DNA from 2 places in the Lysinibacillus sp. OF-1 genome. Region 2 is predicted to be linked to the other one. Evidence: predicted binding sites of a transcription regulator. Region 2 holds the regulator's gene; the other holds the start of a gene.
What was found. Region 2 encodes Rex, which represses fermentation and respiration genes when NADH is low (regulators of the CRP and FNR family bind a similar motif). Its sites were predicted from a motif close to TTGTGAAATATTTCACAA; they were not measured.
Positions count from the first base shown of each region.

Region 1 (6,572 bases), 120 kb from region 2:
CATCTGGACGGAGAATAAGGCCACTCCCTTTTCCTCTTGATGCCACATTCGGTACAGGGCAACCCATATTAATATCAATGCCTTTAAAACCGAGCTCTGCCATACCAATACTCATTTGACGGAAATAGTCGGGATTATCCCCCCAAATATGTGCCACCATTGGCTGCTCATCTTCTGTAAAAGTCAAACGGCCACGTACACTTTTCTGTCCCTCTGGATGACAATAGCTATCCGAATTTGTAAACTCTGTAAAAAATACATCCGGCCGACCCGCTTCATTTACTACATGTCGAAAAACAACATCTGTCACATCTTCCATTGGTGCCAGCACAAAAAATGGTCGTGGTAAATCACGCCAAAAATTATCTATCATGTTAAACCCAAATCCTCTCACTATGAATAAAACTCTATACTTTCAGTCCAAAATATAAAGCTCAATTTTACATTTATATCATGCCCAATAACTTTTTGAAAATCAGTCACGTTTATTATATCGAAAATGTTCTTAAATGGTAATTGTCTAAATAGAAAGCAGATAGTATAGATTTCTCTACACCATCTGCTTTTCTACTCTACTAACGTTAGCCAAGCAACCGCTTCACAATGCGTCGAATGCGGGAACATGTCTACTGGCTGAATTTCCTGTGTTTGATAGCCGCCATCCTCCAAAATGCGAAGGTCACGTGCTAGTGTAGCTGGGTTACAGGATACATAGACCACTCGTTTTGGTCGTTGCTCTAAAATGGTAGTTAGAAGTGCTTCGTCGCAGCCTTTGCGTGGCGGATCGACTACTAGTACGTCTGCTTCCTTGCCCTCCTTATACCATCTTGGAATAACTTCCTCTGCTGGGCCAGCCTCAAAATAAGTATTTGTAAAACCATTGAGTATTGCGTTGCGTTTAGCATCTTCAATTGCTTGTGGGACAATCTCCACGCCCATGACTGCCTTTGCTTTTTGTGCCAGGAATAAAGAGATGGTACCAATGCCACAATACGCATCAATGACGCGTTCATCCCCCTGCAAGTCAGCATAATCCAATGCTTGTTTATAGAGGACCTCTGTTTGCTCTGGGTTGACTTGATAGAAGGAACGAGCTGAAATCTCAAAACGTACATCGCCAATTGTATCAATAATGATGTCCTTGCCCCAAAGATTGATGGTATCATCACCAAAAATCACATTGGTTTTTTCATTATTCACATTTTGCATAATCGACATAACGTTCGGAACTAATCTTTGAATCACTGCAACGGCTGCCTCTTTTTGTGGGAATTTTTTCTTTTTTGTTACAAGGACAACCATGACCTCACCTGTTGCTCGTGCTTTACGAATGACAACGTGTCGCAGCATTCCTTCGTGTGTATGCTCATTGTAAGGGCGAATTCCTATCGCCGTTAATTCCTTTTTCAAGCCTGCAAGAATGGCGTCCGCTTCTCCTGTTTGAATTAAGCAACGATCCATATCTACAATGCTATGCGTTTTTGTTTTATAAAAACCTGCAATCGCTTGTCCTTCTTCATTTACAGAGAAGGGGATTTGCGCTTTATTACGGTAATGCCAAGGCTCTTCCATTCCTTTTACAGGAAGAACAGGTGCATTAATTTTACCAATGCGCTGCATCACATTGCGCACCATATTTTCTTTCCACTTTAACTGCCCCTCATAGGATAAATGCTGTAGTTGACAGCCGCCACATTGCTTGAAATAATCACAGGGTGCTACTACTCGATCTGAAGATGGCTTAATAATATCTACAACTTTTGCAAAGCCATAATTTTTCAAGGTTTTCATCACATGTATTTCAGCTGTTTCGTTCGGAAGTGCGCCTTGTATAAATAGTGGGTAGCCATCAACCTTTGCGACGCCATTGCCATCATGTGTTAAATCTTCTATATAAACTGAAAGTCGATCATTTTTTTTCACGGGTGCTGACATTCGTACATCCTCCATTTCAATCTCCTTATTGTAGCATGTGTTGGCGAATGAAAAAAGAACAAGACTTGCCCGTTATATTGTTCTCCTCACTAACTTGAAAAAAGAGCCGCTATTCGCGACTCTTTTCTTGCTCTTTTGTAATATGATAATCCCTTGGTGCCCACCAAAATGCACACAAGATCCCAAGAATGACGACAATAAAAGGTGCATAAAAAATTAAGAAACTTTGCATACCTTGATTTCCTCCTATGCGTGATTGTCTTCTTTTCCTGTCACATAGTTTTTATTGAACAAGAATAGTTTCATCAATAAATAGAGTGAAGGAAGAAGAAGGCACAGCCCTAAAATAAATGCGATGACTAAAGCAACCGCCATTTGTGTGCTTGTAAAACTATCATAAATTGTTAAATACGGATACAGTAAGTATGGATATTGTGCTATCCCATATGCAAAGAAGGCTACAGCAAATTGAGCAATAAGAAGCCCAACTGCAAGTCCGTACTTTTTACGCATGGCAATGAGCATGACTGTAATAATAAATAAGACAGCTGAAATCGCAAACATCCACCATAAATTCACCATGTGACTATAACTTTCTGGGTTAATGGATTTCATTTCATACATAATGCCCAGTGCACTAATCATTAACGGTGCTGCCCAAACAAGTGCATATTTTCGCATCAGTTTAGTCGCTTCTACGTCATTTGCTTTATGAGCATACCACGTTAAAAATACGGCTGAAATATACAGCACAGCAGCGATGCTCAGTACCACAATGCTCCAAGCAAATGGACTTGTATATAAAGTCCAGTAGTTTAGCACAGGTTGCCCATCAATCAGATCAACATAGCCTCCACCAGCAATGGCAAAAACAACAGATAAGGAAGCGGGAATTAATAAACCTGCCACACCGTATGTCAGCGTATACCCTATATGTCCTCGCGTACCGTACGATTCAAAGGCATAGTAGGAGCCACGAATTGCTAACAGTACAAGCGAAATACTGACTGGCACAAGTAAAATCGTTCCGTAATAAAAAGCAGTTTGTGGGAAAAATCCAACGATCCCTACGAAGAAAAATACTAAAAAGACATTGGTTACTTCCCAGACAGGCGATAAATAACGTTTAATAATATTTGTTAAAATATGATTTTTACCAATTAGTAGGCTATAAGCGTTGAAGAAGCCTGCACCAAAATCAATGGATGCGACAATGACATAGCCAAATAGAAAAATCCATAATACGGAAATACCTAATACCTCTAACGTCATAGGATGTCACCGCCTTTTTCAGAGTGGCGATCTTCAATTTCACGCTCAATTGGATTCTTTTTAAACATTCGCACCAAGACGACAATACTTCCTACCGCTAATACTGCATATACACCTGCAAACAACAACAGCATTAAATCCACATGATCACTCGTTGTGGCTCCTTCTGGTGTTCGCATCAAACCATAAAGAATCCATGGTTGACGTCCAACCTCTGCAAGCCACCAGCCTGCTTCAATGGCAATGATAGAGAGTGGGCCACCCGCCACAATGATCCATCGATACCACCGTGAATGTATAAACTGCCAGCCCCGTGCTTTCCCTACAACATAAAGTAATGAAACTAGCACCATAAACATACCAATGGACACCATAATATCAAAGAGATAATGAATATAGAGTGGTGGTAAATCCTCCTCCGCAAATTGATCTAAGCCAATTACCTCTGCGTTAGGATTAAAATGTGCAAGAATGCTCAAAGCATACGGAATTTTAATAGCGTATTTTACTTCTTCTCCATCTAATACACCAAATAATACAAGCGATGCTTTACCCTCTGTTTCAAAATGCCATTCTGCAGCGGCTAGTTTTTCGGGTTGATATTCAGCTAAGTATTTTCCTGAAAAATCTCCAATTACAGCAGCAGCTATGGAGAAAATTAAGCCAATTTTCATAAGTAAAAGCAAGGATTTTTTATGGTATACATGCTTAGAGCCTTTTAACATTCTGTATCCCGCAATAGCTGCTAGTACAAATGCTGATGTCATATACGCTGTCACAAGTACATGCGCTACCTTTGTCGGCATGGCCGGGTTAAACATCGCTAAAAAAGGTTGAATATTGACAAGTTCTCCGTTTACAATATCAAATCCTTGTGGTGCATTCATAAAAGCATTAACAATTGTAATGAAGACCGCTGACATCGACGCTCCAACAGCGACAGGAATTAATAGTAGCATATGTTTTTTCTGACTATCAAAGCGGTCCCATGTATATAAATAGATCCCTAAAAATATAGCTTCAAAGAAAAATGCAAACGTTTCCATAAACAATGGTAATGCAATCGTTTGACCAGCAAGTTGCATAAAGTTAGGCCACAATAATGAAAGCTGTAAGCCAATGGCAGTTCCTGTTACAACACCTACGGCCACAGTAATAACAAAACCACGCGCCCAACGTCTCGCCATTAAGATATAATGCTCATCATTCTTTTTATACCCAGTCCATTGAGCAATCATAATCATCAACGGGACACCTACACCAATCGTTGCATAAATAATATGGAACGATAATGTTAACTCCGTTAATGCTCGACTCCAAAAGACTGCTGATTCATTAATCATCTCATTGCCCCCCTAACTTCCAAATATTCTTCCAAGAATGGAAAGTAGCATAATAATTGCAACACCAAAACTTATCCATATAAGTTTCTTTTCTTGTGACTTATACAAAGGCAACACTTCCTTTCCCTTATCCATACCCCCATTTTCCACTATTACAACGAATAAAACCTTAATAACGGACCGAAATTTCAGGCTATTATTAAGGTTTCAAATTTTGTTCAACTAATATACGCACATTTGCCAAACATTTTTCTAAATTCATTCACAATCTAAGTTCTAAAGATGAAATTGTATAATTTAGTCCATTCCAATTTAATAAAGGAAGCAATCGGATTAAGTAGGTTTTCAGAGATTCTTATGTGGCACAGTTCTGGTTTTCGGCTTCTATTGGGAAGGTTAACTTTGGGAGTGTGGGGGGGTAGATATTTTTGGGAGTGGTGAAGCTTTTCTCTTTAGGGGACTTCCTAATATGCAGATCCCTTACTTTTATAAGTACGATCAGATAGAATCCAAAAAGCTCATCCAACTAAAATAGGATGAGCTTTTTGGATTGATTAAATACGGTCTTCTTCTCGAATATCTGCAAGTGGGACAAAGATTTCAATGTGACGCTTCAGATTTTCAAATGTAGCCGGTGCGTCTCCGCCATATTCGCCATCTAGGTTAAGATGGACTTCGTTTTCAGTCGTGACTTTGACAACGCTGGCTTTTTTATAAATGACACGATCGTCATTTAAATGTTCGCCTCGTAATGCCATAGCAGCTAGTTGAATAAACTCTGGAAGGCTTACTTTTTTCAGTACTATTACTGTAAAGTAACCATCATTAATACTCGCATCAGGGGCAAGTTTTTCAAAGCCACCTACTGAATTCGTTAAACCACATAGGAACATCATGGCGTCCCCATCAAATACTTCGCCATCATATTCAATACGCATATGAGAAGCTTTGATGGATGGAATCATTTCTACTGCCTTTACATAATAGGCTAACTGACCAAGCATTGTTTTCATTTTACTTGGTACTTCATAAGTGAGTTCTGTAATGCGTCCCCCAGCAGCAATATTAATGAAATAGCGTTCGCCATTTAAGAGACCCACGTCCACTGGTAATGTGTCGCCTTGAATTATAATGTCTACAGCCTCATCAATATTTCGAGGAATATGCACAGCACGGGCAAAATCATTTGTAGTGCCCATCGGAATTAGACCAACTTTCGGACGGTTTTCAAATGGACTTACACCTGAAACAACTTCATTTAATGTGCCATCTCCACCAACTGCGATGATGATATCAAAACCACGCTCTACCGCATTTTTTGCTGCAAGCGTTGCATCTCCCTCACATGTTGTTGCATGACAGGATGTCTCATAGCCTGCTACCTCTAGTTTTTCCAACACCTCTGGTAGATGTTTCTTAAATACTTCGCGTCCAGATGTAGGATTATAAATGATTCTTGCTCGTTTCATAACATACCTTCCTGCTTCATAAGATTCTATTTCATTCAACGAAATTCTACGTTGAAATGTTGCAATGCTCTTGTTATTTTTGTAATGCGTTTGTTACCTGTTTTTTAAAGTCCTCATAGACATACGTCCAGTAAGTTGAGTTCGAGATATTTTCCTCTCGAATTTCTGCATAAAGAGCTTTTTGAGCTTCTTCAAATGTTGGATCTTCTTTATCTGGTAAACTCGCTCGTTTCGTTACGACTAACTCTTGTAATTCAGGCGCACGTGGTCCCCATTTTCCTACAACCTCACCTGCATCATCTAACAACAGATAAATCGGGATAGCACGACCACCGTTTGTTAAATAACGATCAATTAACTCTGTATCAGCATCGCGAAAAACGGTACGCATTTCTAACCCTGCCGCTTCAGCAACACGACGAATAATAGGATTGTTTAACATAGCGTCTCCGCACCAATCTTCTGTAATGGTTAAAATTTTTGGCTGCTTATCTTTTAGTAATTCGATGAAGCCATCGTTTGTTGGCACTTCAAAACCATCATAAATACGGAA
Region 1 covers NZ_CP102798.1:4,074,500-4,081,071, forward strand. Annotated here, with positions in the region: gene NV349_RS20010 (tRNA dihydrouridine synthase) at 1-373, opposite strand, end outside; gene rlmD (23S rRNA (uracil(1939)-C(5))-methyltransferase RlmD) at 568-1,935, opposite strand; gene cydS (cytochrome bd oxidase small subunit CydS family protein) at 2,045-2,167, opposite strand; gene NV349_RS20025 (cytochrome d ubiquinol oxidase subunit II) at 2,182-3,207, opposite strand; gene NV349_RS20030 (cytochrome ubiquinol oxidase subunit I) at 3,204-4,550, opposite strand; gene NV349_RS20035 (diacylglycerol kinase) at 5,105-6,019, opposite strand; gene NV349_RS20040 (thioredoxin family protein) at 6,093-6,572, opposite strand, start outside.
Region 1: a site for Rex is predicted at 4,801-4,818, ahead of NV349_RS20030 (cytochrome ubiquinol oxidase subunit I). Genes of this name have one in related genera too.

Region 2 (6,572 bases):
TCTTGGGTGTAGCAGTAAATGAAGGAGGTATCTTATTGAAGATATCTCTTTTTTTGATTGTCGAAAATTTGTTGATAAAAAATGAACGTTGCGAAGAGAATAATAATATTCAACACTTTAATTGACAAATTTTTCAGAAAATTATCCACAGGTAATGGAGCGAAATAAGTACCGAACACGCGTACTTATGCACAATATGTTGATAACTTGTGCATAACTTGTGATTATTCAATATATAGTAGCATGTTTTACAAGGGATGATGTGGATAAAATAATTTTTGATTGTGGACAATGTGGAAAACTCTGTTGATATGTTGGTATTACTAGATTTATAGTGTGTATAAAACTGTGGGCACTTTTTGTCGAAAAATAGCACTTGACCAATATATATGAAAAATAAAGGTGTGTAAAGAAAAAAGCCATGCGGCGAGGCACATGGCTTAAAATCAGTAACTACATATTCATATTTTCAAGTTCCTCATTTAGCTCTAACCATTCTAATTCCAATCGCTCATGCTGTTCTTTAGCAGTAGCTAATTCGTCTTGAAGCTGTGAAATTTTTTCGTGATCCGTGAAAATTGCAGGGTCACAGAGAGCTTCCTCGAGCCTATCAATGCTAGCTGTCGTTTCTTGCATCTTCACTTCTAGTTCTTCAATAGTACGTCTAATTTGACGTTCGCGTTTTTTTGCCTCTTTATCAATTTTAGAGGTAGAAGTCTTATCAGGTAGGTCTTGCTGTACTTGTAGTTGGGAGGCAGCCTTCATTTGCGCTAGCTCCAACAGTTCCTGTTTTTTCTCTACATAATAATCATAGTCACCTAAATATTCAAATGATCCAGTTCCAGACAACTCCACCACTTTCGTTGTGATACGATTAATGAAGTAGCGGTCATGGGAGACAAATAGAAGCGTTCCAGGATAATCAATCAGTGCATTTTCCAGAACCTCTTTACTATCTAAGTCTAGATGGTTTGTAGGTTCGTCGAGAATTAAAAAATTGGCCTTTTGCATCATTAATTTTGAGAGTGCAAGGCGTGCTTTTTCACCGCCTGATAAAGAGGATACGGTTTTATCCACATCTTCTCCACTAAATAGGAAGCGTCCTAAGACAGTGCGAATATCTTTTTCATTCATGAGCGGCCATTCATCCCATAGCTCTTTCAAGACACTTTTATTGCTTGAAAGCTTTGCTTGCTCTTGATCATAATAGCCAATTTGTACATTAGTACCATAACGAATAGCACCTGCAAGAGGTGTTAAATCTTTCACAATTGTTTTTAATAATGTTGATTTACCAACCCCATTTGGTCCAACAAGGGCTATCCGATCCTCGCGAAAAGTGCGCAGGTTAATACCACTAGATATTAGCTGATCATCATAGCCGATTGTTAAATCATCGACGGATAAAACATCATTACCACTTTGACGTTCGATAGTAAAACCAAAACTAGCGGATTTCTCATCACCATCTGGCGATTCCATCCACTCAGTTCGTTCAAGCATTCTACGTCGACTTTGTGCCATTTTTGTTGTAGAGGCACGTGCAATATTCTTTTGGATAAAATCCTCTAGCTTGGCCTTTTCATCTTGCTGACGCTCAAAAAGTTTGACATCGCGTTCATAAGTTTTAGCCTTTTCATCTAAATAAGCACTGTAATTGCCTGTATATTTTGTAACACGATGACGTGACACCTCGTAGACAATGGAAACGACTTGGTCTAAGAAGTAGCGGTCATGGGAAACAATTAAAATAGCTCCTTCATAGCTCTTTAAATAAGATTCCAACCAAGATAATGTTTCGATATCTAAATGGTTCGTAGGCTCATCGAGAATTAAAAGGTCTGGTTTACTAAGTAAAAGCTTAGCCAGTGCTAAACGTGTGCGTTGTCCACCAGATAGTGAGCTGATGGGTTTATCATAGTCTTCGGGATAGAACTGCATTCCATGAAGCACTGAACGTATGTCCGATTCATATTGATAGCCGCCAGCATCCTTAAAAGTATGCTGTAGTTGATCGTATTCCGACATAACTTTCGCATACAGAGTGGAATTTTCGTAAACGGTAGGATCAGCCATCTGCTGTTCGAGCGAGCGGAGCGTTTGTTCTTGAGCTAAAAGCGGTTCGAAAATGGTCATCATTTCATCCCAAATAGTTAACGTAGAATTTAATCCAGCATGTTGCTCTAAATAGCCAACCTGAACGCCCTTTGGGATAATGATATCCCCAGAGTCATAGGACATTTGACCAGCGATTATTTTTAATAAAGTCGATTTACCTGCACCGTTTCGCCCTACTAAGGCAACGCGATCACGGTGTTGAACTTCTAATTTAACACCACTTAAAATTTCATCTGCAAGAAAGGATTTAGTTAGTTGATTGACCTGTAAAACAATCATTCTTGACACCTCAATTCTACCTTAGTGTAATGGATGAACGATTTGCATGCAATGTAGGTGCTTTACTTATTCCTAGCAGTCATGTAAGATTGAAACGATTTCTTTTTAGTTAGTTGCGTACAAAGCGCCATTAACTAAAGAGAAATACGCTAGTGGATTGCAAAAATGTTGTATATAGTTAAGGATAAATGTATTAAAATTAGTAGTTAAATACAGTAAAATTGATTGAGGTTCATCATAAGGAGGAGAAAGTTTGAAACAAGAATTAAAAATCCCACAAGCCACTACAAAAAGACTTCCTCTTTACTATCGATTTATTCAAAACTTTGCACAAGAAGGTATGGAACGTATTTCGTCGAAGGAACTGAGTGAAGCGATGAAAATAGATTCTGCAACGATTCGCCGTGATTTTTCTTATTTTGGCGCTCTTGGTAAAAAGGGCTATGGCTATGATGTGCAGCATTTATTACAATTTTTTAGCCAGACGCTTGATCAACATGAAGCGACAAAAGTAGCGTTAATTGGCGTGGGGAATTTGGGCAGTGCATTATTAAAATATAATTTTCAAAAAAACCATAATACACATATTGTCGTAGCATTCGATTCTAAAGCACCGAAGGATGGCAAAATGATTAGTAATATTCCTGTTTTTCATCCAGATTTGCTGGAGGAGAAGTATGCTGAATACGGTGCAGAGCTTGCGATTTTAACCGTTTCACCACGCTCCGCACAAAAAATGGCGGATCGTTTAGCAGCAATGAATGCAAAAGGTATTTTAAACTTTACACCAGAACGGTTAACAGTACCAGATAGAATGCAGCTCTTAACCATTGATTTATCGGTAGAATTGCAAGCGCTTATATATTTAATTCGTAATCAGGAAGTGTGAAAATAATACATATTTTTAAGTGTAATTCACCATTTCTGTCAAATAATATTTTTTAATAAAATGCGGGTAAACCTATGAGAGAGACGAAAAACTTTCACATATAATTAGTTAGCAAAATGGCGAAATATGCGTTAAAATGATGGATATAAAGAGGAGGTGGCTGTAATGGGTGGAATTGGTCCTATGAGCCTCATTATTATCGGAATTGTCGCGTTATTAATTTTTGGCCCTAAGAAGTTACCAGAGCTTGGTAAGGCATTTGGTTCAACACTACGTGAATTCAAAAATGCTACTAAAGGTTTAGCCGACGAAGATGATGATGACAAGAAAAAGAAAGAACTAGATAAGTAAGTTAGGATGTTTGAGGAATGAATCCAAAAGATCTAACTGTCATTGAGCATATAGAAGAATTAAGAAAACGGCTGTTCATTGTTGCCGTTTTCTTTGTTCTCGCTATGGCTGGCGGCTTTTTCGTCGCAAAGCCGCTTGTTAAATACCTTCAAATGACTGGAGCAAAATATAATATTGAGCTTCATGCATTTGACGTAGTCACACCACTTGCGATTTATATCCAAGTTGTTTTTATAATTGCCTTTATTCTTTCATCGCCAGTGTTGATGTATCAATTGTGGTCGTTTATTAGCCCTGGATTAAGAGAAGTAGAACGTAAAGCCACTCTAAGCTATATACCATATTCATTTCTATTGTTTATTGCAGGGTTATCTTTTTCGTACTTCTTACTCTTCCCGTATGTCATAAAATTCATGATGAATTTATCGAATGATTTGGAGATACAGCAAACCATTGGTATACATGAGTATTTTACATTTTTGTTTAAGCTTACAATACCTTTTGGTTTTCTATTCCAGTTACCGATTGTTGTTTTATTCTTTTCGCGAATTGGTATATTAAGTCCAGATTTACTAATTCGAATTCGTAAATATTCATACTTTGGTTTATTTGTATGTGCAGCGATTATTGCACCGCCTGAGTTGGCGTCACATTTAATGGTTTCTGTGCCATTGTTTATCTTGTATGAAATTAGTATTATGATTTCTCGGATTGGTTATAAGAAATATCTTAAATCAGAGGAAATTCGTTTAAAAGAAGAACAGGAAGCGGAGCAAAAGCGTCAGATTGAAGAGGCGCTTGAGCAGCAACGACGACAAATAGAAGAATTGAATCAACAGTAATAGATAAAGCTCGGTGCCCTCAATGGGACACCGAGCTTTTGTGTTCTAATTCCGCTTTACGATGACTTTACAAAAAATTATTGCATTTTTTCTAGTTCTTGAAGAAACTTTTGCAATGGCTCTGCATAGAATTGTACAAGTGTCACAAATCCATTAAGCATAACGTGTGCGATAATAGAAGTCCAAATGCGTTTTGTTTTGTGATATAAAAAGGCAAATATTAAGCCACAAATGGTATAAAGCAAGATATGCGAGAAGTCGAAGTGGATAATCGCAAAGAATATGGCACTTACTATAGCCGCCACCCAGAAATTTGTTGTTTGGACAAGCGAGCCAAATATGACTCTGCGGAAGACGAATTCTTCTAAAATAGGCCCAAATACAACAATCGCTAATATAGCAACGGGAGCACCTTGAGCTATAGCGACGATATCTGCGGTATTTTGGGAACCTCCTTCGATACCGAAAACAGCCATCTCAATAGCGGCACCAATCATTTGACCAAAGAACACGAGGAAGAAACCGAAGATTCCCCAAACAATTGTAAGAGGGATCGTTTCCTTTTTTCCTTGATAAATGTTCCAAAAGGCTTTATCACGAGATGTTAGGATTAAGCTTAAAATGAGCGCAATAGCAAAACTAAGGGCAATATACCAGCCTTGAGTAATGGGAGCCGCTTGTTCAGAAGCTAGACCAGTTATCTTCATAACGAGCTTATGAAACGGTAAGAGCAGCCATCTGCTTGAAATCTGCATCAAGATATAAATTAATAAGACATACAGGGCTGTTTTTTTATGTTTCGTTATTTTTTGAGAATTAGTCACAGTCAAAATCCTTTCCATTCATATGCTTCCTTTCTATTGTAGAGGAATATGGAAAGAAAACAAAATTTTTCGAAGTTCTGGCTTGCAAAAAAAAGTGTGATTGATTATCATAATAATTGTGTTAGCACTCATTGATATAGAGTGCTAATAAATTTTAACAATTATTTAATTATTAGGAGGTTGTTTCACTTGTTAAGACCACTAGGAGATCGTATTGTAATTGAACTAATCGAGGTAGAAGAGAAATCTGCATTCGGTATTGTACTACCTGACTCTGCAAAAGAAAAACCACAAGAGGGTAAAGTAGTAGCAGTTGGGACAGGTCGTGTATTAGAGAACGGGCAACGTGTAGAGCTTGACGTTAAAGTTGACGACCGCATTATTTTCTCTAAATACGCTGGAACAGAAGTTAAATTTGAAGGTAATGAATACCTAATTTTACGCGAAAGCGATATTCTTGCAATTATTGAATAAGTACATTATTCACACCTTAAATAAAGGTGAAGGCTTATTGTTTGTTTAACGAAAATGACAATAAGATGAAATTGATATAAATATATTGAAGAAGCTTAACGAATATTCCATTTCAGGAGGGTAAATTCTCATGGCAAAAGATATTAAATTCTCAGAAGACGCTCGTTCATTAATGTTACAAGGTGTAGATAAATTAGCGAATACAGTAAAAGTAACATTAGGACCAAAAGGGCGTAATGTTGTTTTAGAAAAAAAATTCGGTTCACCACTTATTACAAATGATGGTGTAACAATCGCTAAAGAAATCGAGCTAGAAAACCCATATGAAAACATGGGGGCAAAATTAGTAGCAGAGGTTGCTTCTAAGACAAATGAAATCGCTGGTGACGGTACAACAACAGCAACAGTATTAGCACAAGCAATTATTCGTGAAGGCTTGAAAAACGTTACGGCTGGTGCAAATCCTGTAGGTATCCGCAAAGGTATTGATAAAGCAGTTGCTGCTGCACTTACAGAATTACACGCTATTTCTCGTCCAGTAAGCAATAAAGAAGAAATTGCACAAGTTGCTGCTATTTCTGCTGCAGATGATGAAGTTGGACAACTGATCGCTGAAGCAATGGAGCGTGTTGGTAACGACGGCGTTATTACAATCGAAGAATCTAAAGGCTTCACAACAGAACTTGATGTAGTAGAAGGTATGCAGTTTGACCGTGGCTATGCTTCACACTACATGGTAACTGACACAGATAAAATGGAAGCGGTTCTTGATAACCCATACATTTTAATTACTGA
Region 2 covers NZ_CP102798.1:4,192,231-4,198,802, reverse strand. Annotated here, with positions in the region: gene tsaD (tRNA (adenosine(37)-N6)-threonylcarbamoyltransferase complex transferase subunit TsaD) at 1-12, shown strand, start outside; gene NV349_RS20530 (ABC transporter ATP-binding protein) at 454-2,397, opposite strand; gene NV349_RS20525 (redox-sensing transcriptional repressor Rex) at 2,651-3,286, shown strand; gene NV349_RS20520 (twin-arginine translocase TatA/TatE family subunit) at 3,452-3,637, shown strand; gene tatC (twin-arginine translocase subunit TatC) at 3,655-4,479, shown strand; gene NV349_RS20510 (CPBP family intramembrane glutamic endopeptidase) at 4,557-5,321, opposite strand; gene groES (co-chaperone GroES) at 5,493-5,777, shown strand; gene groL (chaperonin GroEL) at 5,908-6,572, shown strand, end outside.